Regions from separate parts of the Kitasatospora sp. NBC_01539 genome, predicted to be linked through region 2. Evidence: riboswitches for the same ligand, from Rfam matches in the RefSeq annotation. Region 2 holds a riboswitch; each other region holds the start of a gene.

Region 1 (10,325 bases), 1.9 Mb from region 2:
GTCGCCGACCGCCAGCAGGTCACGAACGGTCTGCGCGCGGTCGGTCCTGGTGGAGGGGATACCGAGAGCCATGCTTGCAGGCTATCGGTGCTGCGCGGAGGGTGACCAAACACGGTCCACTGAATGAGACGCGCCGCCGTGCCCGCACGGGCCGGCCCGACGGGCGGCGGTGCGGAGTGTCCGACAACCGCCGGATAGTCTGATTGACAGTCCAGTGATCCGGAGTACCACCGTGTCCCCCTCCACCAGCCTCCCCGCCAACCCCGTCGACCGGGAGGCCGTGCGCGAGCGCGTCAACACCGCTCTCGCGGAGTTCATGGACGGCCGGAGCGCCCTGCTCGCCACCATCTCCCCGCAGCTCGACCCGGTCTCCGGAGCGCTGCGCGACTTCCTGCTCGACGGCGGCAAGCGGCTGCGCCCCGCCTTCTGCTACTGGGGCTGGCGCGGCGCCGGCGGTGCGGCCGACGACCCCGGCATCGCCCGGGCGGCCGCCGCCCTCGAACTCCTCCAGGCCAGCGCACTGGTGCACGACGACCTGATGGACCGCAGCGACACCCGCCGCGGCCTGCCCTCCGTGCACCGCCGCTTCGAGAGCCTGCACCGCGAGCACGGCTGGCGCGGCGACCGCGAGCAGTACGGAGCCAGCGCGGCCGTGCTCCTCGGCGACCTGCTGCTGATCTGGTGCGACGAGCTCTTCCACGGCTCCGGCCTGCCGCACGCGGCCGTCCGCGCCGCCAAGCCCGCCTTCGACCTGATGCGCACCGAGGTCATGGTCGGCCAGTACCTCGACGTGCTGGAGCCCGTCGCCGGGGACTCCGCCGACGCGCGGGCCCTGGAGCGGGCGCAGACCGTGCTGCACTACAAGTCCGCGAAGTACACCGTGGAGCGGCCGCTGCAGGTCGGCGCCCTGCTGGCCGGCGCCGGGCCGGAGCTCGTCGAGGCCTACGGCGCGTTCGGGCTGCCGCTCGGCGAGGCCTTCCAGCTGCGCGACGACCTGCTCGGCGTGTTCGGCGACCCGGCGGTCACCGGCAAGCCCGCCGGCGACGACCTCCGCGAGGGCAAGCGCACCCTGCTCGTCGCCCACGCCATGCGCGGCCTCCCGGCCGCCGACGCCCGGCGGCTCGACGAGCGGCTCGGCGCCCCCGACCTGTCCCCCGACGAGGTGCCCGGCCTGCGGGCCCTCGTCGTGCGCAGCGGCGCGGCGGACGTCGTCGAGCAGCGCATCGACCACCTGCTGCGGCAGTCGCTGGCCGCCCTCGACGCGGCGCCGCTCGCCGGAGGGCCGGCCCGCGGCGCCCTGCTGGCGCTGGCCGAGGCGGCCACCGCACGCGCGTACTGACCCCGCGCGCCGGAGCGGCCGCCCCGGCGCGGGGCTCGGGCAGCGGGCTCGGGCAGCGGGCTCAGGCGGTGCGCAGGCGGCGGGCCAGCTCCGCGGCGGCCGCCCCGGGGTCGTCGGCGGCGGTGATCGCCCGGACCACCACGACCCGGGTGGCGCCGGCGGCGAGCACCTCGTCGAGGTTGCCGAGGTCGATGCCGCCGATCGCGAACCACGGGCGGTCCGTCACGGCCTTCGCCGCGTACGTGACCAGGCCGAGGCCGGGGGCGTGGCGGCCGGGCTTCGTAGGGGTCGGCCAGACCGGGCCGGTGCAGAAGTAGTCGACACCGGGCTCGGCGATCGCCGCGTCCACCTCGGACTCCGCGTGGCAGGAGCGCCCGATGATCGTGTGCCCGCCGACGACGGCGCGGGCGGCGGGCACCGGCAGGTCGTCCTGCCCGAGGTGCAGCACGTCCGGGCCGGCGGCGTGCGCCACGTCGGCCCGGTCGTTGACCGCGAAGAGCTTGCCGTGGCGGCGGGCCGCGTCGGCGAAGACCTCCAGGTGCTCCAGCTCCTGCCGGGCCTCCAGACCCTTGTCGCGCAACTGCACGACGTCCACGCCGCCGGCCAGCACCGCGTCCAGGAACTCGGGCAGGTCGCCCTGCTCGCGCCGGGCGTCGGTGCACAGGTAGAGGCGGGCGTCGGCGAGCCGCGCGCGCGGGTCGGCGGTCATCAGAGCGCCATCGCCTGGGCGCGGCGCTTGACCTCGGTGGCACGGTTCTCGATCAGGGCCTGCATCGGGCTGCCGGGCAGCGACGGGTCCTCGGTGAACATCCACTCGAGGATCTCCTCGGTGCTGAAACCGCAGTCCTTCAGCACCGTCAGGGTGCCGACCAGGTGCTTCACCAGGCCGTCGTCCTCCACGAAGGCGGCCGGCACCTGCAGCGACCGGTTCGGTCCTCGGCGGACGGTCAGCAGGGTGCCCGCCTTGGCCATGTTGCGGACCTCGGTGATCTGGACACCCCACCGCTCGGAGATGTCGGGCAGGTACAGCCAGGCCGGGACCAGGGCGTCAATCTTCGGATCAATCTCGCTCACAGCACCAGACTGCCACCTGAACGGCCCCCGGCGCACACGGCCCCCACCGGCGCCACCGGCCGGTCACGGACCGTGACGGCGCGCGGGGTCAGCCCGCGGCCGCCTTGAGCTGCACCGCGGGGTCCGCGGCGAGGGCCCGGTCGAGCACCGCGCCACGTTCGATCAGCCGCTTCGCCTGGGCCAGGTCACGCGGGCGGTCGACGGCGAGCAGCGCCGCCAGGGCGCCGCCGCGCAGCCACAGCACCGACCAGGAGGCGTCGTCGGGCGAGCCGCGCCACAGCGGTTCGTCACCGTCCGCGCGGTGGCCCGCGTACTGCACCGTCCGTCCGAACTGCTCCGACCAGAAGTAGGGCACCGGGTCGTACGGCGCCTCCGAACCCAGCACCGAGGCCGCCGCCGCCCCGCCCGACCGCAGGGCGTGGTCCCAGTGCTGCACGGCCAGCCGTGTGCCGGAGCGCGCCGACGGGTACGCGACGCAGTCGCCGGCGGCCCACACGCCGGGGGCGGTGGTGCGCAGCCGGTCGTCCACGAGCACGGCGCCCGCCGCGTCGAGGGCCACGGCGGAGCCCGCCAGCCAGCCGGTGGCCGGGCGGGCACCGATGCCGGTCACCACGAGGTCGGCCTCGACGCGCCCGCCGTCCGCGAGCAGCAGGCCGCCCGGCTCGACGGCGGCCACGCCGGTGCCGCAGCGCAGGTCGACCCCGGCGTCCGCGTACCAGGCGGTCATCAGCGCGCCGAGCTCCGGCGGCAGGGCGCCGGGCAGCGGGGCCGGTCCGGCCTCGACGACCGTGACCGCGCAGCCGAGCTGCCTGGCCACGGTGGCGGTCTCGGCGCCGATCCAGCCGGCGCCGACCAGGGCCAGGCGGGTGCCGGGGGTGAGGTCCGCGCGCAGGGCGAGGGCGTCGTCGACGGTGCGCAGCACGCGGGCGCCGGCGGTGCCGGGCAGCAGACGGGGCGCGGCGCCGGTGGCGAGGACGAGGGCGTCGTGGGTGACCGGCCCGCCGTCGGTGTGCAGCACGCCGGGTTCGAGGCCGGTGGCCCGGCGGCCCAGCAGCAGTTCGACGCCGAGGGCGTCCCAGTCGAGGTCGAGAGCGGTGGAGTCGGCCAGGCCGAGCAGCACCTCCTTGGAGAGCGGCGGCCGGTCGTAGGGGCGGTGCGGCTCGTCGCCGACCAGGGTGATCCGGGCGGTCAGGCCGCCCTGCCGCAGGGCTGCCGCGCACTGCGCACCCGCCATGCCGGCGCCGACGACGACCACCCTGTCCGTACCGCTGAGCTCCACCACGCCGGTCACCCTATCGGCCGGGGTGTCCGCCCTGTGTACGTCCTTTAGGGGAGCGCGACACGCGGCGTTATGGTGGGTGCACACCTCACACGGGAGCCCGGTGCACCGGGCTGAGAGGCGGGCTGGTGCGGCCTGCGACCGTCCGAACCTGATCCGGGTCATGCCGGCGAAGGGAGCAGAAGCGACGTGGCACGGCCTCACTCCGACGTGCTGGTGATCGGCGGCGGCATCATCGGCCTGGGGGTCGCCTGGCGGGCGGCCCAGCACGGCCTGTCGGTGACCCTCGTCGACCCGGCCCCGGGCGGCGGCGCGGCGCAGGTCGCCGCCGGCATGCTCGCCCCGGTCACCGAACTGCAGTACGGCGAGGAGCCGCTGCTGCGCCTGGGCATGGCCTCCAACGAGCGGTACGCGGCGTTCGCCGCCGAGCTCACGGAGGTGACCGGCCTGGACACCGGCTACCGGGAGACCGGTACCCTCGCCGTCGCGCTGGACTCCGACGACCGCGAGGAACTGCGCGAGCTGCACGCCTTCCAGGCGCGGCTCGGCCTCACCTCGCACTGGCTGACCGGCCGCGAGTGCCGGCGCCTGGAGCCGATGCTCGCCCCGGGCGTCCGCGGCGGCCTGCACGTCACCGGCGACCACCAGGTGGACGGCCGCCGGCTCGCCCGCGCCCTCGTCGAGGCCTGCACCCGGGCCGGCGTCGCCTTCGAGCGGGCCCTCGCCGCCGAACTCCTGCTGGACGGCGACCGGGCGGTGGGGGCGCGCACCGACGCGGGCACCGTGTGCCCGGCCGGCCGGGTGGTGCTCGCGGCCGGTTCCCGCAGCCACCTGCTGCCCGGGCTGCCGCCGGGCGTGCTGCCGCCGGTGCGGCCGGTGAAGGGGCAGGTGCTGCGGCTGCACGTACCGCCCGCGTACCGGCCGTTCCTGGCCCGCAACGTCCGTGCGGTGGTGCGCGGGCAGCACGTCTACCTGGTGCCGCGTGCCGACGGCGAGCTCGTCATCGGCGCGACGACCGAGGAGCAGGGCCATGACACCACCGTCACCGCGGGCGGCGTGTACGAGCTCCTGCGCGACGCGCACGCGCTCGTGCCCGGCCTGACCGAGCTGCCGCTGGTCGAGACGGGCGCCGGGCTGCGGCCGGGCTCGCCCGACAACGCGCCGCTGCTCGGCCCCACCGCGCTGCCCGGCCTGGTCGCCGCGACCGGCCACTACCGCAACGGGGTGCTGCTCACGCCCGTCACCGCCGACCTGGTCGGCGCGTACCTGGCGACCGGCCGCGTGCCGGACCTCGCCGCCCCCTTCTCCCCCGACCGCTTCCGTCCGAAGGCCGCCGCATGACCGACATCGCACTGACCGTGAACGGCGAGGCGCGCGAGCTGCCCGCCGCCACCACGCTGGCCGAGGTGGTGGCGCAGGCCTGCGCCGCACCCACCGGGGTCGCAGCCGCCGTCAACGAGGCGGTGGTGCCGCGCAGTTCGTGGGGCGCCACCGTGCTCGGCACGGGTGACCGGGTCGAGATCCTCACCGCCGTCCAGGGAGGCTGACCGATGGCCGACGACGTCCTCGTCATCGCGGGCACCGCCTTCACCTCGCGCCTGATCATGGGCACCGGCGGCGCGCCCAGCCTGGAGGTGCTGGAGCAGGCGCTGCGCGTCTCCGGCACCGAGCTCACCACCGTCGCGATGCGGCGGGTCAACGCCGCCACCCGGGGCTCGGTGCTGGAGGTGCTGCACCGCAACGCGATCCGGGTGCTGCCCAACACGGCCGGCTGCTTCACCGCCGGGGAGGCCGTCCTGACGGCCCGGCTGGCCAGGGAGGCGCTCGGCACCGACTGGGTGAAGCTGGAGGTGATCGCCGACGAGCGCACCCTGCTGCCCGACCCGATCGAGCTGCTGGACGCCGCCGAGACGCTCGTCGACGACGGCTTCACCGTGCTGCCGTACACCAACGACGACCCGGTGCTGGCACGGAAGCTGGAGGACGTGGGCTGCGCGGCGATCATGCCGCTGGGCTCGCCGATCGGCTCCGGGCTGGGCATCCGCAACCCGCACAACTTCCAGCTGATCGTGGAGGGCGCGGGCGTGCCGGTGATCCTCGACGCCGGGGCCGGCACCGCCTCCGACGTGGCCCTCGCCATGGAGCTGGGCTGCTCCGCGGTGATGCTGGCCTCCGCGGTGACCCGCGCCCAGGACCCGGTGCTGATGGCCGACGCGATGCGGCGCGCCGCCGAGGCGGGTCGGCTCGCGTACCGCGCCGGGCGCATCCCGCGGCGCTTCCACGCGGAGGCGTCCTCGCAGATGGCCGGCCGCGCCGACCTGGAACCCGGCGCGCGGGACACCCGGGAGCACCCGGCGTTCTGAGGACCGGCGCAGGCCCCGCACGGGCCGTTCGCGGACGGGATGTCTCAACATCGGCACAACCGGCGCCGGCGCCGCGGCGCGCGGGGCGGGGGGCCGTCCCCCGCCCCTAGACTCCTCGGGTGGACATGACGCTCGACGACCCCCTGATCGGCGCCCTGCTCGACGGCCGGTACCGGGTGGATCGCCGGATCGCCGTCGGGGGGATGGCGACCGTCTACCGGGGCACCGACACCCGGCTCGACCGGGTCGTCGCGCTGAAGGTGATGCACCCGTCGCTCGCGGCGGACGCCGAGTTCACCGGCCGGTTCATCCGCGAGGCCAAGGCCGTGGCCCGGCTGTCGCACCCCAACGTGGTCAACGTCTTCGACCAGGGCGCGGACGGCCGCGCGGTCTTCCTGGCGATGGAGTACGTGCCCGGCCGCACCCTGCGCGACCTGCTGGCCGACCGCGGGGCGCTGTCCCCGCGGGCCGCGCTCGACGTCCTGGAGCCGGTGCTCGCCGCGCTGGGCGCCGCCCACCGCGCCGGCCTGGTGCACCGGGACGTGAAGCCCGAGAACGTGCTGATCACCGACAACGGCATGGTGAAGGTCGCCGACTTCGGGCTGGTCCGGCTGCTCACCGGCACCGACGGCGCGGGCGAGGCGGTCACCAGCACCACGTCCACCGGCACGGTGCTCGGCACGGTCTCCTACCTCGCGCCCGAGCAGATCCGCCAGGACGGCGCGACCGACCAGCGGGTCGACGTCTACGCGGCCGGCATCCTGTTGTACGAGATGCTGACCGGCGCCAAGCCGCACACCGGCGAGAACGCCGTGCAGGTGATCTACCGGCACCTCAACGAGGACGTGCCCGCCCCCTCGCTCGCCGCGCCCGGCGTCGGCCGCGAGCTGGACGCCATAGTGGCCGCCGCCACCGCCCGCGACCCGCAGGCCCGCCCGTGGGACGCCGTGGAACTGCTCGCCGCCCTCCAGCGGGCCCGGCGCAGCCTCACCCCGTCCCAGCTGGACGCGGAGCCGCCCGCCTCGACCCGGCCCACGCCGCAGTTCCCGACCGGCGAGGTCACCGCGGTCGTCGACCGGCCGGTGGAGCGCACCAGCGTGCTGGAGATGCCGGCCGGCCTGTCGGCGGCGCCGCCGCGCCGGGGCGACGAGACACTGACGCTCACCCCGCAGCGCCCGGCCGCGCCGCGCCGGTCGCGGACCCCGCTGATCTGGGCGGCGGTCGTCGCGGTGCTGCTGGTGCTGGTCGGCGGGGCCACCTACCTGCTGTCCAACGGGCTGTACACGACGGTGCCGCCGGTGCTCGGGCAGACCGAGGCGCAGGCCGTCGCGACGCTGGAGCGGGCGGGGCTGCGCGGCGCGTTCACGCAGCAGTTCAGCGAGACCGTGCAGGCCGGGCAGGTGCTCGGCACCGATCCCGGGGTGGGCGCGCGGGCCCGCAAGAGCGAGCCGGTGAAGGTCGTGGTCTCCAGGGGTCCGGACCGGGTGCCGGTGCCGGAGCTGGAGGGCCGGCCGGTCGAGGAGGCGCGCAAGGCGCTCACCGACGCCCGGCTCACCCCGGGCACGACCCGGGAGGAGTTCGACGACACGGTGCCGAGCGGATCGGTGATCTCCGCCGACCCGGCGGCGGGCACCTCGGTCAGCCCGGACACGCCGGTCGCCCTGGTGGTCAGCAAGGGCATGGCGCCGGTGCCGGACGTCGTGGGCCTGACCAGGGACGAGGCGGCCAAGGCGCTCACGGACGCCGGTTTCACCGTGCAGAGCAGCGGGCTCAACCTGTTCGGCACCGGCAAGGTGACCGCGCAGACGCCTGCGGCGGGCAAGCCCCGCCCGCAGGGCACGACCGTGGTCATCAGCTTCGGGCTGTTCTAGGGCGTGTCTGCTCTGGGGCGTGTCTGCCGCCGGCCACCGGTCGGCTGCGCCGCGGGCCAGGCCAGGCCGCTCAGGCCAGGTCGGGTCAGGTCGGGTCGGGTCAGGTCAGGTCAGGTCAGGTCAGGTCAGCGGATCGGGCCGTCGCCGGGCTTCTCCTGGTACGAGTACCGCTGCTCGGACCACGGATCGGCGAGGTTGTGGTAGCCGCGCTCCTCCCAGAAGCCGCGCCGGTCGGCCCGCATGTACTCGACGGCGCGCACCCACTTGGGGCCCTTCCAGGCGTACAGCTGCGGCACGACCAGCCGGACCGGGAAGCCGTGCTCCACGGTGAGCGGGTCTCCGTTGCGGTGGGTGGCGAAGACCGTCCGCGGGTCGGTGAAGTCGGCGAGCCGCAGGTTGGCGCTGTAGCCGTACTCGGCCCACACCATGACGTGGGTGACGCCGGGTGCGGGCGGCACGAGGTCGAGGACGGTCTTGGCGGCGACGCCGCTCCACGCGCTGCCGAGCATGGAGAAGCGGGTGACGCAGTGCAGGTCTCCGCGGACGGCGACCCGGGGCAGTGCGTGGAAGGCCTCGAAGTCCCAGGTCTGCTTCTCGGCGGTTGCGGTGGCGCCGAAGACCTGGAAGTCCCAGCTCCGCGGTTTGAAGCGGGGCACCGGTCCGTAGTGCAGCACCGGCCAGCCGCGCTGGAGGCGCTGGCCCGGCGGGAGCCGCGGGTCGGACGGCTGTGGCGGTTCCGGTTCGTGCTGACCCATGGGTCCATGGTCGCAGACGGCGGGGGATGCGCCTTGCGCGCCCCGTGTTCACGCCTCCTTCACCCTGTCGACGCCCCGGAAAAATAGGACTATATGACACATATCGGGTAAGCGTGAACTTACTGGAAAATTCGCCCTGTCCGGTGCCACGATGCGGGCAAGCGACGGACGGCACAGGAAGGCGCGAGCCATGCAGGGCGACCCCGAGGTCATCGAGTTCCTCAACGAGCAGCTCACCGCGGAGCTCACCGCGATCAACCAGTACTTCCTGCACGCGAAGATGCAGGAGAACTTCGGCTGGACCAAGCTCGCGAAGTACACCCGGCACGAGTCCTTCGACGAGATGAAGCACGCCGAGACGCTGACCGACCGGATCCTCTTCCTGGACGGCCTGCCCAACTACCAGCGGCTCTTCCACGTCCGGATCGGCCAGACGGTCAAGGAGATGTTCGAGGCCGACCGTCAGGTCGAGGTCGAGGCCATCGACCGGCTGCGCCGCGGCATCGTCGTCATGCGCGCCAAGAACGACGTCACCTCGGCCAACATCTTCGAGAGCATCCTGGCCGACGAGGAGCACCACATCGACTACCTCGACACCCAGCTCGAACTCCTGGAGAAGCTCGGCGAGGCGCTCTACCTGGCCCAGCTCATCGAGCAGCCCGAGTCCTGACCGGCAGGCCCGTCAGGCCGCCTCACGCTCCACGCCCGGCCACTCCACGCCCGGCCGGGCTCCATCCGTCCGCTCCGGCTCGGCGAGGCCGAGCCGGGCCGCCAGCCTGGATGTCGGGCACGGGCGTGCCCCGTGCTCCCCGAGCAGCGCCTGGATCCGGCGCACGCACGAACCGCAGTCCGTTCCGGCCTTGCAGCCCTTCGCTATCTGGCGGGGCGTGACGGCGCCGGCGTCGATCTCGTGCTTCACCTGGGCCTCGGTGACCGCATGGCACATGCAGACGTACATCGCGGCGACTCCCGGGGTGGTGCGAGGGCGGTGCGGAGGGGCTGAGCATCGGTCCGACGAAGCCAAGGCTCACCTTGGCTCGGCCTACTGAGCCTAACCTTACCCGGGCATCCGGGCATCAAAAAGCCCCTCCGCCCTCGGTGACCCGAAAAGCGGAGGGGCTTGTGTCACATTGCGATCAAGCGCGTCCGGTGCTGCGCGGTGCCGCGGCCTCAGTGGCCGCGGTACATCTCCGCCACCAGGAACGCCAGGTCGAGCGACTGGCTGCGGTTGAGCCGCGGGTCGCAGGCCGTCTCGTAGCGCTGGTGCAGGTCGTCGACCATCACCTCGTCGCCACCGCCGACGCACTCGGTGACGTCGTCACCCGTCAGCTCGACGTGGATGCCGCCCGGGTGGGTGCCCAGGCCGCGGTGCACCTCGAAGAAGCCCTTGACCTCGTCGAGCACGTCGTCGAAACGCCGGGTCTTGTGACCGCTGGACGCCTCGAAGGTGTTGCCGTGCATCGGGTCGCAGATCCACACGACCTGCGCGCCGGACGCGGTGACCTTCTCCACCAGGGACGGCAGGTGCTCGCGGACCTTGCCCGCGCCCATCCGGGTGATGAAGGTGAGGCGGCCGGGCTCGCGGTCCGGGTCGAGCCGGTCGATCAGGGTCAGCGCGTCGTCGACCGAGGTGGTCGGGCCGAG
Region 2 (10,325 bases):
GCCGGGCGAGCAGCACGTCGGGTCCGGCGGACGGGTCGAGGACGGCGGCCCGCAGGCCCAGCCGGTGTGCGGCCAGCATCAGGGCGAGGGCGCGCGGGCCGGGGCGCACGGCGACGCCGAGGGTGTCGCCCGCGGTGAGTCCGTGGCCGTGGTGCAGGGCCGCCGCGTAGGTGTCGGCGAGGCCGGCGAGGTCGCCGCTGCGGGCGCGCACGCGGACGGCGCCGCCGCGGGTGCAGCCGAGTACGGCGGGCCGGTCGGCGCCGTCGCGGAGGACGCGGGTGAGGTGGTCGAGCACGGTTCGCTCCGTCATCGGGGGTCGACGCCGCGGCCGCCCGCGCCGCGGTCCAGGTACCAGCGGGCGGTGCCGACGACACCGTACGCGCGGATGCGGCGGGTGGAGTTCTGCACCACCATGTCGCGGCGCCGCACGATGGCGGTGGTGCGGCGGCGCACCCGGTTGACGAAGGTGCGGTCGGTCGGCGACGGGCGGCGCGGCATGCCGCCGACGGCCTCGTACAGCTCGGCGGTGATCGCCATGTTGTTGCCCGCGTGCATGCGGTACGGGGTGAGGTAGCCGTGCCAGCGGCGGTGGGCGGGCCTGATGCGGCCGAAGAACGCGCCGGTCACCACGAGGCCGCGGAACAGCCGGCGGCCGACGGGCCCGTGCTCGTCGGTGCGGGCCGTGATGTGCCCGCAGACGAGCCCGCCGGAGGCGAGCAGCCCGGCGCGGGCGGCGGCCGTCCAGCCGGGCTCCGGCAGGCAGTCGGCGTCCGTGCGGGCGAGGAGGGCGGCGCCGTGCGCGATGGCGTGCCGGAAGCCGGTGTCGACGGCGCAGCCGACGCCCTTCTCCGGCTCGACCAGCACCTCGACGGGGAACGGCGCCCCGGCGGCGAACTCCCGGGCGATCCCGGCGGTGCGGTCGTCGGAGCCGTTGTCGACGACCAGCAGGGTGAAGTCGGTGTCCTGCTGCGCGGCGAGGGCCCGCAGGGTGCCGCCGATCCTGGCCTCCTCGCGGTAGGCGGGCACGATCACCCACAGGGCGGTCACGGCACCTCCCACACCATGGTCATGAGGCTGACGCCGCCGCCGAGTCCGACCATGAGCACCCGGTCCCCGGAGGCGAGTTCGCCGTGCACGCGGTCGAGCTGCACGCCGAGGGTGGCGCTGGCGACGTTGCCGAGCTCCGGCACCGTCAGCACGAGCTTCTCCGCCGGCACCCCGGTCAGTTCGACGAACCGCTCCAGGTACGGCAGCGTCACCTGGTGCACCAGCACCCGGGCGTACGCGTCCCAGCCGAAGCCGGTGCGGGCGGCGACCCGGGTCAGGATGTCGCCGCCGATCTTCTCGAAGACACCGCGCAACTCCTTGCCGCCGCCGCGGAAGTAGCTGTACTCGTCGCCGCGCGGGTGCCGGGACCCGCCGCCCGGTATGCCGCCGACCGCCCAGTGCTCGGACGCGGTCTCGGTCTCCACGTCGAGGATGCCGCCGCGCGGGACCGGCTCGACGACCACCGCCGCGCCGGCGTCGCCGAAGGTGTACCCGGCGAAGCCGTCCCGGAAGTCCGCGAGGCCGGACGGGTCCCGGCGCATCGCCCGGCTCGGAGTCTCGCCGGTGACGACGAGCGCCCGCCGGGCCCGGCCGGCGAGGATCATCGCCCGCGCCACGTCGATGCCGTTGAGGAAGCTGTTGCAGGCGTTGGAGACGTCGAACGCGTGCGCACGGGAGCCGAGTCCGGCCTGCACGAGGTGCGCGGTGGCGGGCTCGCAGACGTCCCGGGTCGCCGAGGCGTACACCAGCAGGTCGATGTCGAGCGGGTCGTGGCCCGCGGCGTCGAGCGCCCGGCGGGCCGCCGCCAGGGCCAGCGTCGACGCGTACTCGCCCTCCGCGGCGAAACGGCGGGTCGCGATGCCGGTCGCCTTCTCGAACATCCGCTCCGGCAGGCGGAGTCCGCTGCCGGCGACCACCTCGTCCTGCAACTCCTGCGACGTCAGCACACGGGCGGGCAGCCCGGCGCCGACCGCGGTGATACCCACTCTCGGGGATGGGAGGTTCATGCCCGCCATGCTGCCGGTGCGGGGCCGTCCCGGGCTTGAGTACCCGTACTCAGCCGTGCGGGCGCCCCGGCCGGTGACCGGGTGCGGGCCGCGGCCGTGACATCCGTCATGCGGTTCCCGGTGCTGACGGCACTGCCGGTGCACCCGCCCGGCACGGGATTCTCGTAGCACCGGGGCAGCCCCGGCGGCGGGCACCACCGGACGGGGAGCGGACACCATGGCGGTCATCACCACGAGCGCGACGGCGGAGCAGGGCGAGTCGAGGGCCGCGGCGCTGAAGCCGCTCGCGATCGACGTCGCCGTGCCGATCGCCGTGTACTACGCGGCCCACGGCCTCGCCGGCCTCGGCCTGGCCGCCTCGCTGACCCTGGGCAGTGCGGTGCCGGCCGTCCGGACCGCCGCCGGGCTGCTGCGGGACCGCCACGTCAACACCTTCGCCCTGGTCGTGCTGGTGGTCAACGTCGTCGGCATCGCCCTCTCCGCGGTCGCCGGCGACCCGCGGCTGATGATCGCCAAGGACGGCGCGCTCAGCAGCGTCATCGGCGGCTCGATGATCGTCTCGGTGCTCGCGGGGAAGCCCCTGATGACGGCGGGCCTGCGGCCGTTCGTCGTGAAGGGCCGCGCCGCCCGCGAGGCCGCCTGGCAGCGGCTCGCCGCCGGATCGGCGGAATTCCGCCGCCACGAGCGGAACTTCACGCTCACCTGGGGCACCGTGCTGGTCGCCGAGTGCGCGGCCAAGGTCGTCGGCGCCTACACGCTGCCGGTGGAGACGATGGTCTGGCTCGGCACGGTCCTCCTGGGCGCGGCGATCGCCCTCGGCGTCCTCGTCGGCAACGTCTTCGCGAGCCGCATGGCCGAGCTGGTCGTCGCCGAGGAGGCGTGACCGCACCGGGCCCCCGGGGACCGGACGCCCGTCCACCGCACCGGCGGTGGACGGGCGTCCGGCGTTCCGGGCTCAGCCCGCGGCGCCGTCCTGCACCGGGATCCGCACCGGGACCGGCTGCCCCGCCGCAGGGTGCGCGGACGGTCCGGCCGCCGTCCCGTCCGGGCCCTGCTGCGGGCCCATCGCCGAGAGCAGCTGCCGCGCCAGGCCGAGACCGGTGCCGCCCATGGCCAGGGCCTTCGCGAACACGTCGCCCATGCCCTCGGCGCCGTTCAGCAGCACCATGTGCTCGACGTTGCCGAACGCCTCCGCGCCGGCCCGCACGATCTCCGGCCAGTTCTCGGCCAACTGCTGCGCGACCACCGCCTCCTGGTTCTCCGCCAGGGCCGCCGCCCGCGCCTTGATCGCCTCCGCCTCGGCGAGGCCCAGGGCCCGCGCCGCCTCGGCGGCCGCCAGACCCTTCGCCTCTGCCGCCGCCGCCTCGGCCAGGCCGGTCGCCTTGGTGGCCTCCGCCGACGCGAGGCCGCGGGCCCGGGTCGCCTCCGCGTCCGCGGTGGCCGCGACCTTCACCCGGTTCGCCTCCGCCGTCGCGTTCAGCTCGGTCTCCCGGGCCAGCGCCTCCGCCGCGGAGATCCGGGCGTCGCGGTCGGCCTGCGCCTTCGTCCGCGTCTCGTACGCGCGGGCGTCGGCCGGCTTGCGGACGTCCGCCTGGAGCTGCTGCTCCTTGCGGTGCGCCTCCAGCTCGGCGACCTTCGTCTCCTGCACGACCACCTCCTGCCGGGAGGCGGCCTGCGCCAGCGGACCGGCCTGCATCGCGCGGGCCGTCGCCGTCTCCAGCTCGGCCTGGTACCCGGCCTGCTGGATGCCGGAGTTGCGGGTGGCCTCGGCCTTGCGGGCGAACGCCTCCTGCTCGGCCTCCGTGGCCCGCCGGTCCGCCTCGGCGGCGGCGATCCGGGCGTCGCGCTGCACGGCGGCCGCGTGCGGTGCGGCGAGGTTCCGGATGTAGCCGGTCGGGTCCAGGATCTCCTGGATCTGCAGCGAGTCGATGATCAGGCCGAGCTTCTCCATCTCGCTGCCCGACGCGGCCCGGGTCTCCCCGGTCATCCGCTCGCGGTCGCGGATCATGTCCTCGACCGTCAACCCGCCGACGATGGAGCGGAGATGACCGGCGAAGACGTTGTGCACCCGGTGGCCCATCATCTTCTGCTGGTCGAGGAAGCGGCGCGCGGCGTTGGCGATCGACACCGGGTCGTCGCCCACCTTGAAGATCACCACGCCCTTCACGTGCACCGGGATCCCCTGCGACGTCACGCACTCCACGTCCAGGTCGGCCTCGTTGAGATCGAGCGAGAGCCTGCGGACGACCTGGACGCCCGGCGTCACCAGCGTGCCGCGCCCGGTGACGATCCGGAATCCGAGTCCCTCCGCGACCCCCTCGGACCGGTGCTTCGAACCGGAGATGATCAGTGCCTCGTTCGGCTCGGCGACCCGCCACATGAGCTTGAACAGCACGATCAGGACGATGATCGAGGCCACGACGGCCCCGGCGATGCCGATGAGCATCGGCTGATTCCCCCTTCAGGGCACGCCGGCGTCCCGTGGCTGCGCTCTGGTGTGCAGGAAGGCGCGGAAGCCGGCGGCAGCAGGAGATTCTGCGCCTGCCGTGATCTCCGCGGAAGAGCCTGCGGCCCTCGATCCGCCCACGAACGCGTCAAGATTCCGTCAAAGCGCCGCCACGTACACCGTCCGCGGCGGCTGGTACTCGACCACCAGCACCGGCGTACCCGGCGCGAAACCCTCGCCCGGCACCGCCGGGTACGCGAGGAACGCCTCCGTGCCCTGCCGTTCCGCGACGTGCACCAGCACCTCGCCGACCAGCCCCGTCCCGACCCTGCCGGTCACCCGGCCCGTGCTGCCCACCATGCCGACAGTGTGCTCCCCCGGCCCACTGGCCGGAACCCGTCTGGACCGGTCCCGGGCCGCCCGCTACGGTGTTGACGTCTTGTTGCGGACGCCCGTCCGCAACCAACGGGAGCTCGGAGCACCGGGCTGAGAGGGCGCTGAAGGGTTCGCAGGTGTGCGAACCGACCGCTGCGCCGACCGCAGGAACCTGACCGGGTAATGCCGGCGTAGGGAGTAAGAGGTCTCATGACCACGTTCGAAGCACAGCCGACGTCTGCCTCCGGCCGGACGGCCGACAGCACGTCCACCGGCTATCCGACCCCGGCCTGGCGCAAGGCCTACCACCAGGGCAGCAGCCCCGACCTGCAGGTGCCGTACCGCGAGGTCGTCCTCACCGACGGCCGCAGCGTGCCGCTGTACGACACCTCCGGCCCGTACACCGACCCCGGCCACACCTCCGACGTGCGGCGCGGCCTGCCCGCCCTGCGCGACCCGTGGATCCGCCGGCGCGGTGACGTCGAGGAGTACGACGGCCGCGAGGCGCGCCCCGAGGACGACGGCATCAAGCACACCGCGCCGCGCGGCGGCAACCTGCGCAACCTCGACGCGGTCTTCCCCGGCCGGCCGCGCCGCCCGCTGCGCGGCCGTCACGGAGCCGCCGTCACCCAGCTCGCCTACGCGAAGCGGGGGACGGTCACCCCGGAGATGGAGTTCGTGGCCCTGCGGGAGGGCCTGGCGCCGGAGTTCGTGCGCGACGAGGTCGCCCGCGGGCGGGCCGTCATCCCGGTGAACGTCAACCACCCGGAGGTCGAGCCGGCGATCATCGGCACCAACTTCCTGGTGAAGATCAACGCCAACATCGGCAACTCCGCCGTCACCTCCTCCATCGAGGAGGAGGTGGAGAAGATGACGTGGGCCACCCGCTGGGGCGCCGACACCGTCATGGACCTCTCCACCGGCCGCAACATCCACACCACCCGCGAGTGGATCCTGCGGAACTCCCCCGTGCCGATCGGCACCGTGCCGCTCTACCAGGCCCTGGAGAAGGTCGACGGCCGTGCCGAGGAGCTCAGTTGGGCCGTCTACCGCGACACGGTCGTCGAGCAGTGCGAGCAGGGCGTCGACTACATGACCGTGCACGCCGGCGTGCTGCTGCGGTACGTGCCGATGACCGCCCGCCGCAAGACCGGCATCGTCTCGCGCGGCGGCTCGATCATGGCCGCCTGGTGCCTCGCCCACCACGAGGAGAACTTCCTCTACACGAACTTCGAGGAACTCTGCGACATCCTCGCCGCGTACGACGTCACCTTCTCGCTCGGTGACGGCCTGCGGCCCGGCTCCATCGCGGACGCCAACGACGAGGCCCAGTTCGCCGAACTGCAGACCCTCGGCGAGCTCGGCCGGGTCGCCCGCGCGCGCGACGTCCAGGTGATGATCGAGGGCCCGGGCCACGTCCCGATGCACAAGATCAGGGAGAACATGGAGCTGCAGAAGGAGATCTGCGACGAGGCTCCCTTCTACACGCTCGGCCCGCTCACCACGGACGTCGCCCCCGGCTACGACCACATCACCTCCGGCATCGGCGCCGCCATGATCGCCTGGTGGGGCACGGCGATGCTCTGCTACGTCACGCCGAAGGAGCACCTCGGCCTGCCGAACCGCGACGACGTGAAGACCGGCGTCATCACGTACAAGATCGCCGCGCACGCCGCCGACCTGGCGAAGGGCCACCCCGGCGCCCAGGCCTGGGACGACGCCCTCTCCGACGCCCGGTTCGAGTTCCGCTGGGAGGACCAGTTCAACCTGGCCCTCGACCCGGAGACCGCCCGCGCCTTCCACGACGAGACGCTCCCCGCCGAGCCGGCGAAGACCGCGCACTTCTGCTCGATGTGCGGGCCGAAGTTCTGCTCGATGAAGATCTCCCAGAAGATCCGCGACGAGCACGGCGACGGCTCCACCGCCGTCGCCCCGGCCGTCGACGCGGACGCCCTGGCCGGCATGCAGGCCAAGTCCGAGGAGTTCGCGGCCCACGGCAACCGGGTCTACCTGCCGCTCGCGGACTGACGACACGGCCCGCAGAGGCGCCGCACCGGGGGCGGGAAGGTCTTCCCGGTGCGGCGGCTCCCGCATGCGCGTCCGCGCTTCACGGGTACCGCTGCGCCCTGACGGCAAACCGGTAGCGTGATGCGGGTTCGCACTCCTGGAGGACGGATGAACCCCGACCATCTCGCCCTGATGGAGGAATTCCGCCGGTTCACCCCGTCCAACTTCAAGATCGAACTCTCGGGTGACGTCATCATCGTGCAGGCGTCGCCCTCGGCCGTCCACGAGCGGAACCTCTCCGTCGTCCGCCGGCAGTTCGAGGCGCACGCTCCGGCCGGTTACCTCTCCACGGGGAACATGGACCTCGCGTCCCCTCAGGCAGCGAAACTGCGGATCCCGGATCTGACGTATCTCCCGGAGGGCGCCATGGCCAGTACGGCGAACTCGGTTCCGGCCGAGCCGGCCCTCGTCGCCGTCGAGATCGTCTCGCCGTCGAATCCGGAGAACGACCGGGTCGGCAAGCTCCGTGACTACCCGGTGATGCAGATCCCGCTCTACCTCCTGGTGGATGCCTCGCAGAAGACCGTCACCCTCTTCCGGGAGCCCGAGGGCGGTCGCTACCGGATGAGGGAGGACGCCGCCTTCGGGGAGACCGTGCACATCCCCGAGCCCTTCGGCTTCACGCTCGACACCGCGGTTCTGCTTCCGTACTGAGGGCTGGTGCCGTCCGGCCCGTCGCGCCGGCCAGGTCGGCACCTGCCCGGGAGCGGGCACGGGCCTGGCGGCTCCGGGCTGAATCTCCGCTCGATGAGAGCTCCCGGAAGAGCGCGGGTCGCTGCCCGGTGGACCTGTCGCCGATGTCCGTGTCGTGCGGGCGTATCACTTCCCGCCGTGTCGTCCTTCCGCTCGTCGGCCGGGTCCTCCGGCTCTCGGACCGGGCGGGAGCGGATAGTTCGTTCCGTCCGCCGACAGGCCGGAGCCGGGTGTCCGGCGGTGGGGCCCGGACGGAACCGCGCGAGGTGATGCCCGTTCCGGATGGCCGCCGATGCTCCGGGTGGACGGCGGTTCGGCCCGAAACCTCCCCGGTGTCGGTTGCTCATCTGGTTACCTGCACGACTACTTGACGGATCATCCGATTCACTGGTTCCGAACTGTGCTGTCCCCGTGCCCTGGTGTGTCCGGGGATGGCCCTCCGGTGGCGGAAGTCCGATGGGCATTGGGCTGTATGGCGTCCACAGCCGCTCCGCGCGCGTGTCAGAGTAGTCGGCCGCCCGAAATGCTTCAGAATGTCAGGAACTATCCAAGTGATGACCACGGTTGTCACGATGTCGAGGAGCGTGAGTCATGCATGCTCGTGAATGGCTCCCCGATCAGCCTGTCCGCATCGGCCGTATCGATTGGCCCGAGCGCAACAACGACGGAACTCATATTCACCTGGAAGCAGGTCGGACCGTCGTCCTGGACCGGCAGCCATGGCAGATTCTGGAGATCCACGAGCACCCCGACCGCGAGTGGCCCGAGGCCTACCGGAAAGCCTGGAACGAGCACACCGAGCTGTGGAGGCACTCCGAGAATCTCTACAGTTCGGGCGGGGCAGCGGGGTTGCTGCAGCCCGACCGGGCCGACTTCTACAAACGGCCCATGATCCTTGTCCTGCGGAACGAGAACTTTCCCCGTTCCGCGCCGAAACACTGGTGCGCACCGGCCAGCCACGACTGGCAGGTCCTCCCGGAGCACTACGCCGTCTGCCGCACCTGCGGCGAGCTGCCGCCCTGCCACAACGGGGAGTACCGCTGGAACGGCGGTCCCCGGAAAGCCGAGCACAACGGGGGCATCGGCCTCATCGTCCCGCCCGGCTGCTGCATGGGCTGTGCGGAACTGATCAGGCCCCGGGTGCGCACGGTGCGTTTTCCCGGACCGAACCTCTGGTATCCCGACCTGGGCTACGGAAGTGCCGTCTTCCACGCCCGGACCGCCTGCGCCGACCAGGTCGACTGCTACCGCATGCAGTGGCGGTCCGAGTACACCGCGCGCAATCCCCAGTCGTCTCCCGACCTGTTTTTCCCGGACGGGGAGAACTTCACGCTGCCGCGGACGAGACTCGCATCGGATCACGCGCAGCCGACCCAGGATCTTTCGGTGCCGAACGGTTTCTCCCCCGCGACGCACGCGATGTTCCCGGCACCCCATGGGAATCTTCCGCCGGTCACCACCGTCATGCTGCCGGAGTTCCAGCAGCCTTCCGCCCACCAGCAGCCGGCCGCCCAGGTCGCCCACCAGGTGCAGGCCGCCCACCAGCAGCCTTCCACCCACCAGGCCCAGGCCGCCCATCAGCAGTCAGTCACCCACCAGCAGCCGGCCGCCCAGGCCGCCCACCAGGTGCAGGCCGCCCACCAGCAGCCTTCCGCCCACCAGCAGTCAGTCACCCACCAGCAGCCGGCCGCCCCGGTCGCCCACCAGCAGCAGGCTGCCCACCAGCAGCCCTCCGCCCACCAGGCCCAGGCCGCCCAGCCGGCTCAGATCGTTCATCAGCAGCCTTCCGTGGCTCCCGTGCAGTCCTTCGCCTCCTCGGCCCCCGCGGAGGACATCGACGCGGTGCTCCGTCTCACGGGAGCCCTCGACCTCGCCATGGCCGACCGCCCGGCCTTCCACGACGCGGAGCAGGCCGCCCGGGTGATCGAGGAACTCACCGCCGCGGTACGCAACATCGCGCTCTGCCTGAACGGGACGAACACGCGCGCCCGCGCCTGACCGCCGGGCCGCCGGCTCCACGGCACGCGGGCCCGGGCGGCCCGGCCCGGGGAGGCCGGCCGCCCGGGCCCGGCGCGGGTGCGGGCGGGTGCGGGCATATCCCGGTGCGGGAGCGGTGGGTGTGGATTAACCTCCGGCGCATGACCTGGCTTCCGGACGACTTCGTGCACCCTCTCCGTGTCGTGCTGCCCGACGGTCATCACCTGCGGCCCATCACGGGGGACGACACCGAGCTCGACCACCCGGCCGTGATGGGCTCGCGCGAGCGCCTCTGGTCGATCTACGGCGAGGCCTGGGGCTGGCCCTCGGCGACGCTGACGGTCGAGGCCGACCGGGCCGACCTGGTGCGGCACGCCGAGGAGATGGTGGCGCACGAGTCGTTCAACTACGCGCTCCTCGACGACGCCGGGACGGCCCTGCTGGGTTGCGTGTACATCGACCCGCCGCGCAAGGCGGGCTTCGACGCCGACATCTCCTGGTGGGTGGTGGACGAGCGGGTCGGCACCCCGCTGGAGGCGGCGCTCGACGTGCTCGTGCCGCGGTGGATCGCCGAGGACTGGCCCTTCGAACGCCCCTGCCTCATCGGCCACGACCTGTCCTGGAAGGAGTGGCTGGCCCTGCCCGACCTCGCCTGACACGGCTCCGCACCGCCCCGCCCCGACCCGGCGGTGCCCCCCGGGGGCCGGGCGGGG
Region 3 (10,325 bases), 280 kb from region 2:
ACACCGCCTCGTAGATCTTCTTCTGGAGGGCGTCGAACCGGCCGTTGATCGGCAGGGTGCGGGTGACGTCCGCGGTGTAGAGGGTGTCCGTCTCGACGCCGGCGTCGAGCAGGAGCAGCTCGCCGGGGCGGACGTCGCCGTCGTTGCGCACCCAGTGCAGCGTGGTGGCGTGCGGGCCGGCGGCGCAGATGGAGCCGTAGCCGACGTCGTTGCCCTCGACGCGGGCGCGGCGCCAGAAGGTGCCCTCGATCCAGCGCTCCGAGGTGGCGACGGCCTGGCCGAGCTCGCGGACGACGTCGGTGAAGCCGAGGACGGTCGCGTCGCAGGCGGCGCGCAGCTCGCCGATCTCCCACGCGTCCTTGACCAGGCGCAGGCCGGAGAGGAAGACCTTCAGCTCGTCGTCGTGCTCCTCGTCGAGGACGCCCGTGAGGGCCTCCTCCAGGGCGGCGTCGTAGCCGCGGACGATCCGGGTGGGCACGGCGTTCGCGGCGGCGAGCTCCTCGGCGGCCTTGCGGACGTCGCGGGCGGGCAGGCCGAGCAGGGCCTGCGCCTCCTCCAGGCTGTGGCGGCGGCCGACCCACAGCTCGCCGTGGCCGTCGAGCCAGAACTCGCCGTTCTCGCGGTTCGAGCGGGGCCGCAGGTAGAGGGAGAAGTCGTGGCCGGTGCCGTTCGGCTCGGCGACGAGCACGGCGTCCTCGGTCTGGTCGCCGGTGAGGTGCACGTACTCGCTCGCGGCACGGAAGGGGTAGTCCGTGTCGTTGGCGCGGGCCCGCAGGTTGCCGGCCGGGACCACCAGCCGCTCGCCCGGGAAACGGGCGGAGAGCTTCGCCCGGCGCTCGGCGGCGTGGCCGGCCTGGGCGATCGGGGTGAGGCCGCGGAGCCCGGTGTCGGCCCAGCCGGACTTCATCGAGGTGCCGAGCTCGTCGGAGATCTCGCCGTACAGGCCGTTCTTGCGGCCCTTGATCGGCTCGTCCTCCTCGTCGGCGGCCAGGCCCTCGGGGTTGTCGGACACAGCCGGAGTGCGGTCCTCGGTCACGTACGTCGCCTCCTTGCGCGTAATGCCGCCCCGGACATCTCGGATCGCGAGGTGCGTGGGCGGCCGTGCCCCCATGGTACGAGGGCGGCCCGAACGGGCCGTACGGGTGTCGGACATCCGTTCGGCGGCGGCCCGCGGGCCGGGCCGCGGGCCGCCGGGCCGCCGGGTCAGCCGAAGCGGAGGGCCAGCAGCACGAGGTCGTCGGTGCCGGTGGTGGCACCGCCGGTGGCCTCCAGCAGGTGGGCGCAGAGCCGGTCGGGGTCGAGCCGGGCGTCGCGCGGGGCGTCGGCGGCTGCGCGGCGCAGCACGGACTGCCCGGCGTGCAGGGTGGGGCCGCAGCGGCGGGCCATGCCCTCGGTGTAGAGGACGAGGAGGTCGCCGGGCTCGGCGGTGAGCTCCACGCCGGGCGCCTCCCAGCAGCTGAGCACGCCGAGCGGGGCCGAGAGGGAGGTCTCGACGAAGGAGGCGCCGTCCCGGTTCACGAGGATGGGCGGGCAGTGTCCGGCGCCGGCCAGGGTGATGCGGCGCTCGGCGGGCTCCACCCAGCCGTAGACGGCGGTGGCGGTGCGGGCGGGTTCGGTGGTCTTGAGGAGCAGTTCGAGGTCGCCGAGGACGGAGACCGGGTCCTCGCCCTCCAGCACGGCGTAGGCGCGCAGCGCCGCCCGGATGCGTCCCATGGCGGCGGCCGCGCCGGGGGCGGAGGCCGGGCCGGCGCCGGGGCCGTCGCCGAAGACGCTGCCCACGGTGACGGCCAGGGTGCCGTCGGGGAGTTCGACGGCGTCGTACCAGTCGCTGCCGGTGGCGTTCTCCAGGCCGGCGGCCACGCAGCGGGCGGCCAGCCGGACGCCGTCCAGCACGGGGAGGCGGTCGGGCAGCAGGCCGCGGCGAAGGGCGTCGGTGGCGCGCCGGGTGCGGTCGGCAGCGAGCTGGCCGGCCAGGACGGGGGCGGCGAACTCGCAGTATCGGCGCACCAGTTGCTGGCGCCGCTCGCTGGGTTCGGCGGGCTCGTCGTAGAACCACGCGGCGGCGCCGAGCGGGCCGTCGTCGCCGGTGCCGAGCGGCAGTGCGAAGCAGGCGCCGAGGCCGAGATGGGCGGCCACCTCGCGGAACCGCGGTGCGACGGCGGGGTCAGCCGCGAGGTCGGCGACGAGGAGGCGGCCGCCGGTGCCGGCCCGGCCGAGCAGTCCGGCGAAGGGCCCGTGCTCGACGGGCACGGTCTCCAGGCAGCCGATGCCGCAGCGGTCGAGCCCGAGGCCGACGGGCCGTCCGGCGCCGCGGGCGGTGGTGGTGATCAGGCCGCGGCGGGCGCCGAGCAGGGCGGCCCCGGACTCCAGCACGGCGGCGAGGGCGGCGTCCAGGCCACGGGCCCGGGCGAGGAGTTCGATGTGCTCGTGCAGGCTCGTGAAATCGGACAGCCATCCGGCCAAACGGTCCTGCAGCCCCGCGGCGTCGTCCTCGCCGGGAAACTCCGTGCCGAGCAGCTCGGAGAGGGGTGCGGCCGGGGCCAGCACGCCGCCCGCGGGCGCCGGGGGGCACACCGCCGCGGCGGTCCCGCCCGCCGTCTGGGCCGTCCCGCGCGCCGCCGGGCCGGACGGCGCCCCGCCGGACACCGCCAGTCCGCTCGGCTGGGCGTCGGTCATGTCGCAACTCCCCACATACTGGTACGTGTCACGCAGGAACCCCGAGAGCCGGACCAAACGATTGCTATCTCACTAGTCGGCAGCAATCCACCACTTGTACACAGGCCGATCGGGGCATGTCCAGAAGCGTGACGAGGTCGGTGCCTCCCGCTTCCGCGGCCCGTCGCGGCAGCCGGCGGGCATGCCGGAGCAGGCCCGGGGCGGTCCTGCGCGGCCGCTTCGGCTGACGACCGGTCAACCGGTGGTCCGGATCGTATGCTTCCGCCTCCCGGCGGCCCTCCGGGCCGGGTCCGACTCACTCGTACGGTGGAACCAACGGCCCGTGGGGCGCGTCCATCCGGCCGTATGGGGGATTCTCGTTCCAGGGGCGTCGTTCCGATGACCCTCCCTCATCTCACGCCGGTCGCGGCCCCGCCGTCCGGCCGTCCCGAGCCCCACGGTCGCGGAGAGGAACGAGCGCCCATGCGTCGGATGCAGTTGCGGTGGCCGGGCGGCCGCCGCCGGGAGCAGGGCGCGCTGCTCGTGGCCGCGCTGGAGGCGGCGGAGCGGGGATGGCCGGTCGTGCCCGGCGCCCGTGCGGCCCGGGGGGTGTTCGGGCCGTGCTCCTGCGAGGACCCGCGCTGCTCGCAGCCCGGGGCCCATCCGCACGACCCCCCGCTGGCGGCGGCCACCACCGACGGGCGGATGGTCCAGTGGTGGTGGGAGAGCCGGTCGCCCGGGGCGCCGCTGCTCGTCGCCACGGGCCGTACGGTCTGCGCGGTGAGCCTGCCGGCCGCGGCGGGCGTGCGGGTGCTCGCGTACTTCGCGGAGCTGGGGGTGCCGGTCGGCCCGGTGCTGGCGACGCCCTCCCGGTGCGCGCTGCTCGTGGCGCCGTTCACGCTGGAGGAGCTCGGCGGGCTGCTGGCCGAGCGCCCCTGGGTGCCCGGTTCGCTGCGGTACCACGGGCCCGGCGGGTACGTGATGCTGCCGCCCTCGCAGGGCGGGGCCGGCGCGGTGCACTGGGTGTCACCCCCGGTGGAGGGCGGGCTGTGGCTCCCTCAGGTGGGCACGCTGCTGGAGGGGCTGATCGCGGCGAGCTCGGCCGAGCCGGACGGCAGTCGACTGCCGAACTGACGGGGTGCGGGCCCGGGCCGAGGACCGATCGTCCGGCCGGTGGGGCTCCGTGCGCCGATCGGCATGGCCGGTGGGGCCGGTGCGCGCGGCAACCGGTCGACGGGCGCGGCCGGGGAGCGCGTTCTGCACCGGACAATGGAAAATCCGGCCGCTGGCGACGGGGGATGCACCAGCGACCGGACTGTTTAAACAGTAACAAAGATCCGGCGGGGAGCCAATTTGTCCGTCCCCGGCCGACCTGGGATTCTCCGTCCTCCCGCCGCAAATGTGACGGGAGTCACATCTCCGTCAGTTCAGGGTGACCTGACGGTTCACCAGGTTCGCGCGGGACCGGCGCTCCTCGGCGCTCAGGGGAGCGCTTTCCTGCAGCGCACCCGCGAGCCGCTCCGCGAACTCCGCAGCGGGCTTCTCGCAGTCGTCCGCCGAGAACTCCACCGGGAGGTCCCACACCGGCACCGTCAGGCCGTGCGCCCGGAACGAGCCGACCAGCTTGGTGCCCTCGCCCAGCGAGGACAGGCCGGCGGCGGAGAGCCGCGCGAGCGCGTCCAGCAGCTTCTCCTCCGGCACCGTCATCACCCAGCGCAGGTGGTTCTTGTCCGGGGTGCCGCACCAGTACGCGGCGTCCACGCCGGCGACCTTCTCGGTCGGGATCGCCGAGGCGTTGGCCCGCTCCAGGGAGGCGGCCACCTCACCGGAGGCCGCCTCCGCGTCCTCCAGCCAGAACTCGAAGCCGGTGTGCACGGCCGGGTCGAACGCGGCCGCGGTGTCGAGCATGTCCTGCAGGCGGCGGCCGCCGGGCACGGTGCGGCGGGCCGGCACCGGAGTGCCCGGCTCGGTGGCGAGCGCCAGCTCCAGGGCGTCGCCCAGGTCGCGGCTCAGGTCGCCGGAGCTCGACTGCGTCTGCAGGCCCAGCAGCACCGAGCCGTCCGCGCGCCGCAGCGCCGGCCAGGCCAGCGGCAGGACGGTCGCCAGCGTCACCGAGGGCACCTCGCCGACGGCGCCGTCCGCCACCCCGGCCGCCAGCGTCAGCGGCACGGTCGCGGCGGGCACCAGCTCGCGCAGCGCGACCCAGTCGGCCTCGCCCGGCAGGCCCTCGAACGGACGGTGCACCAGCTCCTGCACGGCGTGCGCGGCCTCCCGGCCGTGACACGCCTTGTAACGGCGGCCCGAACCGCAGGGGCACTTCTCCCGCGCGCCGACGACCGGGATCTCGCCCGTGGCGGTGGAGGTGCTGGGCTCGGACGAGGACTTCGCGGCCTTCTTGGCCATGGTGGGGCTCCCGGGTACGGCGACAGTGCACCGGAAGCCTACTGAGATTCCGGGCCGCCGCCGTGCGTCCGGGCGCCCGCGGCCCGCCGGGCGCGCGCTACGCCACCGGTTCGCCGCTCTTGCCGTCGCACAGGGACAGGGCCGCCCACACGGTGACCTCCCCGGGCGCGTCGCGGACGCCCCATGCGCTGGCGAGGCGTCCCACGATGCTCAGACCGCGCCCGCCGCGCGCGGTCAGCGACGGACTGGAAGGCATCGGCCGGGTCGGTGCGCCGCCGTCGGTGACCTCCACCGTCAGCCCGTCCGCCTGGGTCCACCAGCGCACCAGGATGCCGCCGGGCCCGGGCTCGGAGATGTCGTCCGGATCCGCACGGCCGGCGTTCCGGGCGCGGTTGGTGACGGCCGATGCCAGGACGTCCGCCAGCTCCTCCGCGGCGTGTTCCTCGACGGTCCGTTCGTCGAGTTCCGCGAGCTTTCCGAGCGGCCGCGCGTACCGACAGGAATTGCTCAGCAGTTCGGAGAGGATCAACACCGCGTCGTCGATGACCGTCTCCGGTATCGCGCGATCACCGAGCTCCCGCCGCATCCGTCGCCGTGCGGCGCCGACACTGGCCGGACCGTGCGGCACCGCCAAGGTCGACGAAGTCGGCCCTACCTTCTCGGGCACAGCACGCGCCACCATCAACGCCACCCCCGGGACCTCCTTCAGCGTCTGCCGAGGGATGGATGCCCCTCCGGAATGCGTCGGAAACGAGCCCCGGGCGATCGCGCGCGGACATTTCGAGGTACCGCGACGGACGGTATTCAACCGGCGAAAAACTGCTTACGGTCCGTTGTGAAAGTCACAGGAATTGAGCGTCCGCTGACCCCCGTTCAGGAGATTGACCGCCCCGCGCACGCTGTTGTGCGCGTCCTGTACACCCGGTTCCGCCCCGCGCCCGGACGGGCACCGGACGAGGTGCCGCCGGACGCTCCCGGACACCCGCCGGACGGCCCGCTCAGCGCCCGAGCCGGGCCAGCACCTCGTGCGGCCGGTTGGTGATCAGCGCCTCCACACCCAGCTCCAGGCAGAGGTCGACGTCGGCCGGGTCGTCGACCGTCCACACGTGCACCCGGTGCCCCGCCCGGCGGAGCGCCGGGACCAGCCCCGGGCTCCGCCGCACCAGTTCGATCCCCGGACCGGCGATGCCGGCGCCGCCGGGCAGCGACCGCGTCCGGCCGAGCACCGGCCACCGGCGGTCGAGCAGGTACACCGTCGGCACCGCCGGCACCGCGCGGCGCACCCGGTGCAGGGCCAGCTCCGAGAAACTCATGATCCGCACCAGCGACTCCTCGGCCGTCCGCGGCAGCAGGCCGTAGTGGTCGAGGAGCCGGACGAGCTCGGTCTCCGTGCGGCCCGCGTGGCGGGTCGGGTGCTTGGTCTCGATCGCCAGCCGCACCGGCCGCCCGGCCCCGGCGACCAGCTCCAGCAGCTGCGCCAGCGTCAGCACCGGGCTCGGTTCCGGCGCGTCCGGCGACTTCCAGGAGCCGAAGTCCAGCGCGGCGAGCTGGTCGAGCGTCATCGTGGAGACCACGCCCCGGCCGTCCGAGGTGCGCTGCACCGTCCGGTCGTGGACGCACACCAACTGCCCGTCGGCCGTCAGCCGGACGTCGCACTCCAGGCCGTCCGCGCCCTCGTCGATCGCCCGCCGGTACGCCGCCAGGGTGTGCTCCGGCAGGGCCGCCGAGGAGCCGCGGTGCGCGACGACCTCGACGGCGCCGCGGTCGGGTGCGGGGCCGCCCGCTGCCGCGGGAACGGTCCGACGGAGTCTTCGGGTGTCCACGGCAACACCCTACGAGGGCCCGGATGTCCGGACGCACCCGCCACGGGGAACCCGCGGTGAACAGCTCCGGCGCGGCCTCCCGGCGGGCGGTGGCCTGCCGGGTCGGTCCGGGTCGGTCCGGCTGGTTCGGGTCGGTCCGGTTAGTCCTGCCGGTCGGCCGGTACGGCCGTCAGCGGGCGTCCGCCCCGGTGCCGGAGGTCCGGCCGGTCAGCGCCGTCAGGCCCCAGGTCGCGAGCGCCGCCACGAGGAAGCCGAACAGCGAGGCCGACGTCCAGGACTGCGGAGTGAAGCCCACCGCGTCCCGCAGCCGCATCCAGAAGTCCGTCCACCAGTCGGCGATGCCGGTCGGCGCCAGGAACTGGTACGCGGCGAAGCCGAGCACCCACGGCAGCAGCATCAGCGGCCGGGCCGGGGCGTCCTGCGCGGTGTTCCAGCCCTGCCGGCCGGCGCCGAAGAAGTAGTCCACCGCCAGCACCGCCAGCAGCGGCACGAAGACCGCGCCGATCAGGTAGAGGAAGTTCGCGTAGGTCTCGTAGAACTCGCCCTCCTGGATGCGCAGCGCCAGCAGCGTCACCAGCGCGCCGATCCCGCCGGTGAGCAGACGGCGGTCGACCCGCGGCAGGAGGTTGTGGACGGACATCGCCGTCGAGTACACGTTGGCGAACGACTGGTCGGTCTCGCGCACCACCAGCACCAGCAGGAACACCCAGCCGGCGGCCACCCCGGTGAAGGAGGAGAACACCTTCGACGGGTCGCCGCCCGACTGCAGCAGCGCGATCAGGCCGAGGGCGTAGCACCAGGCCTGGGCCAGCGAGTACCCGGTGAAGCTGCCCCAGAAGGCCGACGTCGCGGTGCGGGCGTGCCGGGTGTAGTCCGCGGCCAGCGGCACGAAGGAGACCGACACCGCGATGACCGCGTCGGTCGCCGTCAGGAAACCGTGCCAGTTGCCCGCGCCCGGGTCCGGGAAGCCCTGCCGGCCGAGCTGGACGGTGAAGTACACCATCGCCACGCCCACCGCGACCGCCACGTACTTGCGCAGCACCGCGATCGCGCCGAGCGGCCAGATCGTCAGCACCGTCGTGACCACGCCGGCGAGCAGCACGAACAGCCAGCGCCACCCCTGCGTGCCCGCCACCGTCTGCGCGCCGCCGGCGATCACGATCAGCTCGAACACGCCCCAGCCGATGCACTGCAGGATGTTGAGCACCGTCGGCAGGAAGGAGAGCCGGGTGCCGAACAGCCCGCGCAGCATCGCCATCGCCGGCGCGCCCGTCCGGGCGCCGATCAGCGCCGCCACGCCCAGCATCGAGGTGCCGATGACCGTGCCCGCGACGATCGCCGTCACGGCCGCGGCGAACGACAGCTCACGGCCGCCCACCACCAGCACCGTGACCGCGCTCTGGAAGCCGATCAGACTGACGCCGAGGTTGGCCCAGAGCGCGAACTGCGCCCGGAAGTCCAGCGTCCGCGGGGGAGCGGTGTCCAGCACCAGCGGCGCCTCGACACGCGCGCCGTCCGGGGCGACGGGCTCAGACCCGGTTCCAGGATCGGAAAAAGAGGCAGGCGGAACAGCCGTCATGGCCGATACTCCCTACGCCGGCATTACCCGGACAGGTTCAGGCGGTCTGCGCCACCTCGGCCCGGCCGGTCACTGCCCGGCCGGTCGATCGGCGCACTCTCAGCCTGGAAGGTCCAAGCTCCCGCGTGTTCAGATAGGACGACAGGCTATCCGGCGCAGTCCCGGAGGCCAAGGCCCGGAGGTCCGCCGTCCGGATCGCGGGACGGAGCAGAGGGCTCCGGACCAGGTCGGAGGGCGGTTCGTCGGGGACACCTAAGGATTCTTAGGCGTTCTTCAGGGGGCTCCTTACGGCAACCGAATCCGGGATGCGAAAAACTATGGTTCTAGGTCCTGTCAGCTATGGAGGTCGTCCGTGAGCACCGAGCACGCGAGTGGGTCCACCGGGCCGCAGGAGGGCCAGCCCTCCGGTGCGCCCCAGGCGGTGGGTCCGGCTCACGACACCGCGCCGGCCGCCGCGCCGCCGGTCGTCGAGTCCGCGCCCACGCTCGCCTTCGCCAAGCTGAGCGACGCCCCGGCCGCGCCACCCGCGCCCGCCGCGCCGTCCCCGTACATCGATGCCCCGCCGCCCGTCGTGCCCCAGGCCGCGCCCGCCTACCTGGACGCGCCGCCGCCCGCCGCACCCCAGGCCGCGCCCGCCTACATCGACGCGCCGCCGCCCGTCGTGCCCCAGCCGCAGGCGTCCAACCCGTACGCCGCCCCGGTCGCCGCCGACCCGTACGCCGCCCCGGCGGCTGTCCCGGTCCCGGTGGCTGCGCCGGTCCCGGCGGCTCCGGCCACCGGGTCGACCGACCCGTACGGCACGCCGGGCACCCCCGGCACCCCGCCGCCCGCCGGACCCTCCGCCCCGACCGAGGCGCACCACCCGTTCGGCGCGGGCCACCCCGTCGGCGGCTGGGGCCACCCCACCGGCGGCCCCGGGGTCCCCGGCGGACCGGCCGAGCCCGGCGGCCCCGGTTACCCGTACGCCTCCGCGGGCGGCCCCGCCCCGCGCCGCAAGCGCGGCGGGCTCATCGCCCTCGTCGCGGCCGTCGCCCTCGTCGCCGGTGTGGCCGGCGGGGCGATCGGCGTCGCCGTCTCCGACGGAGACGGCAGCGACAGCAGCGCCGGGCACTCCAGCACCACCGTCAGCGTCAGCGACAGCCGCAAGGTGACCGACCGCGCCCCCGACTCCGTGGCGGGCATCGCGGCGAAGGCGCTGCCCAGCACCGTCACCATCAAGGCGACCGGCTCCCAGGAGTCCGGCACCGGCACCGGCTTCGTCTTCGACACCGAGGGCCACATCCTCACCAACAACCACGTGGTCGCCCCCGCCGCCAACGGCGGCAAGCTCACGGTCAAGTTCTCCGACGGCTCCTCGTACGACGCGTCCGTCGTCGGCCGGGCCCAGGGCTACGACGTCGCCGTCGTCAAGCTCGACAACCCGCCCAGGGACAAGCTCAACCCGCTGCCCCTCGGCGACTCCGACAAGGCCGCCGTCGGCGACGCCACCATCGCCATCGGCGCCCCGTACGGCCTCGAAGGCACCGTCACCACCGGCATCATCAGCGCCAAGGACCGCCCCGTCGCCTCCGGCGACGAGACCGGTGCCCAGGCCTCCTACATGAACGCCCTGCAGACCGACGCCTCGATCAACCCCGGCAACTCCGGCGGCCCCCTGCTCAACGCCTCCGGCGCGGTCATCGGCATCAACTCGGCGATCCAGTCCAACACCAGCGGCTCCGGCCGGGCCGGCTCGATCGGCCTCGGCTTCGCCATCCCGATCAACCAGGCCAAGTGGGTCGCCGAGACCCTCATCAAGGACGGCACGCCCGTCTACGCGATCCTCGGCGTCCTCCGCAACGACGACTACAAGGGCGACGGCGCCC

The links. Region 2 has a riboswitch for thiamine pyrophosphate ahead of thiC (phosphomethylpyrimidine synthase ThiC). Riboswitches for the same ligand answer to the same signal wherever they lie in the genome.
Region 1: linked by a shared signal. The riboswitch ahead of thiO (glycine oxidase ThiO) and the one ahead of thiC (phosphomethylpyrimidine synthase ThiC) in region 2 are both predicted to bind thiamine pyrophosphate.
Region 3: linked by a shared signal. The riboswitch ahead of OG335_RS19935 (purine-cytosine permease family protein) and the one ahead of thiC (phosphomethylpyrimidine synthase ThiC) in region 2 are both predicted to bind thiamine pyrophosphate.

What each region holds. Positions count from the first base shown of each region.
Region 1 is NZ_CP109390.1:6,252,259-6,262,583, reverse strand. It holds gene metF (methylenetetrahydrofolate reductase [NAD(P)H]) at 1-72, opposite strand, end outside; gene OG335_RS27150 (polyprenyl synthetase family protein) at 233-1,339, shown strand; gene thiE (thiamine phosphate synthase) at 1,401-2,048, opposite strand; gene OG335_RS27140 (Rv2175c family DNA-binding protein) at 2,048-2,413, opposite strand; gene OG335_RS27135 (NAD(P)/FAD-dependent oxidoreductase) at 2,502-3,704, opposite strand; TPP riboswitch at 3,775-3,887, shown strand; gene thiO (glycine oxidase ThiO) at 3,882-5,033, shown strand; gene thiS (sulfur carrier protein ThiS) at 5,030-5,239, shown strand; gene OG335_RS27120 (thiazole synthase) at 5,243-6,055, shown strand; gene pknB (Stk1 family PASTA domain-containing Ser/Thr kinase) at 6,181-7,926, shown strand; gene OG335_RS27110 (molybdopterin-dependent oxidoreductase) at 8,052-8,681, opposite strand; gene bfr (bacterioferritin) at 8,872-9,351, shown strand; gene OG335_RS27100 (bacterioferritin-associated ferredoxin) at 9,364-9,639, opposite strand; gene OG335_RS27095 (class II 3-deoxy-7-phosphoheptulonate synthase) at 9,852-10,325, opposite strand, start outside.
Region 2 is NZ_CP109390.1:4,319,711-4,330,035, reverse strand. It holds gene OG335_RS18665 (class I adenylate-forming enzyme family protein) at 1-310, opposite strand, end outside; gene OG335_RS18660 (glycosyltransferase) at 307-1,047, opposite strand; gene OG335_RS18655 (3-oxoacyl-ACP synthase III family protein) at 1,044-2,054, opposite strand; gene OG335_RS18650 (VC0807 family protein) at 2,272-2,937, shown strand; gene OG335_RS18645 (flotillin family protein) at 3,010-4,500, opposite strand; gene OG335_RS18640 (hypothetical protein) at 4,660-4,860, opposite strand; TPP riboswitch at 4,958-5,090, shown strand; gene thiC (phosphomethylpyrimidine synthase ThiC) at 5,086-6,903, shown strand; gene OG335_RS18630 (Uma2 family endonuclease) at 7,051-7,596, shown strand; gene OG335_RS18625 (hypothetical protein) at 8,227-9,633, shown strand; gene OG335_RS18620 (N-acetyltransferase) at 9,774-10,268, shown strand.
Region 3 is NZ_CP109390.1:4,602,527-4,612,851, forward strand. It holds gene OG335_RS19905 (aminopeptidase P family protein) at 1-1,036, opposite strand, end outside; gene OG335_RS19910 (PP2C family protein-serine/threonine phosphatase) at 1,204-2,676, opposite strand; gene OG335_RS19915 (bifunctional DNA primase/polymerase) at 3,139-3,789, shown strand; gene OG335_RS19920 (DUF5926 family protein) at 4,078-5,058, opposite strand; gene OG335_RS19925 (ATP-binding protein) at 5,156-5,824, opposite strand; gene OG335_RS19930 (glycerophosphodiester phosphodiesterase) at 6,057-6,881, opposite strand; gene OG335_RS19935 (purine-cytosine permease family protein) at 7,051-8,370, opposite strand; TPP riboswitch at 8,453-8,595, opposite strand; gene OG335_RS19940 (S1C family serine protease) at 8,813-10,325, shown strand, end outside.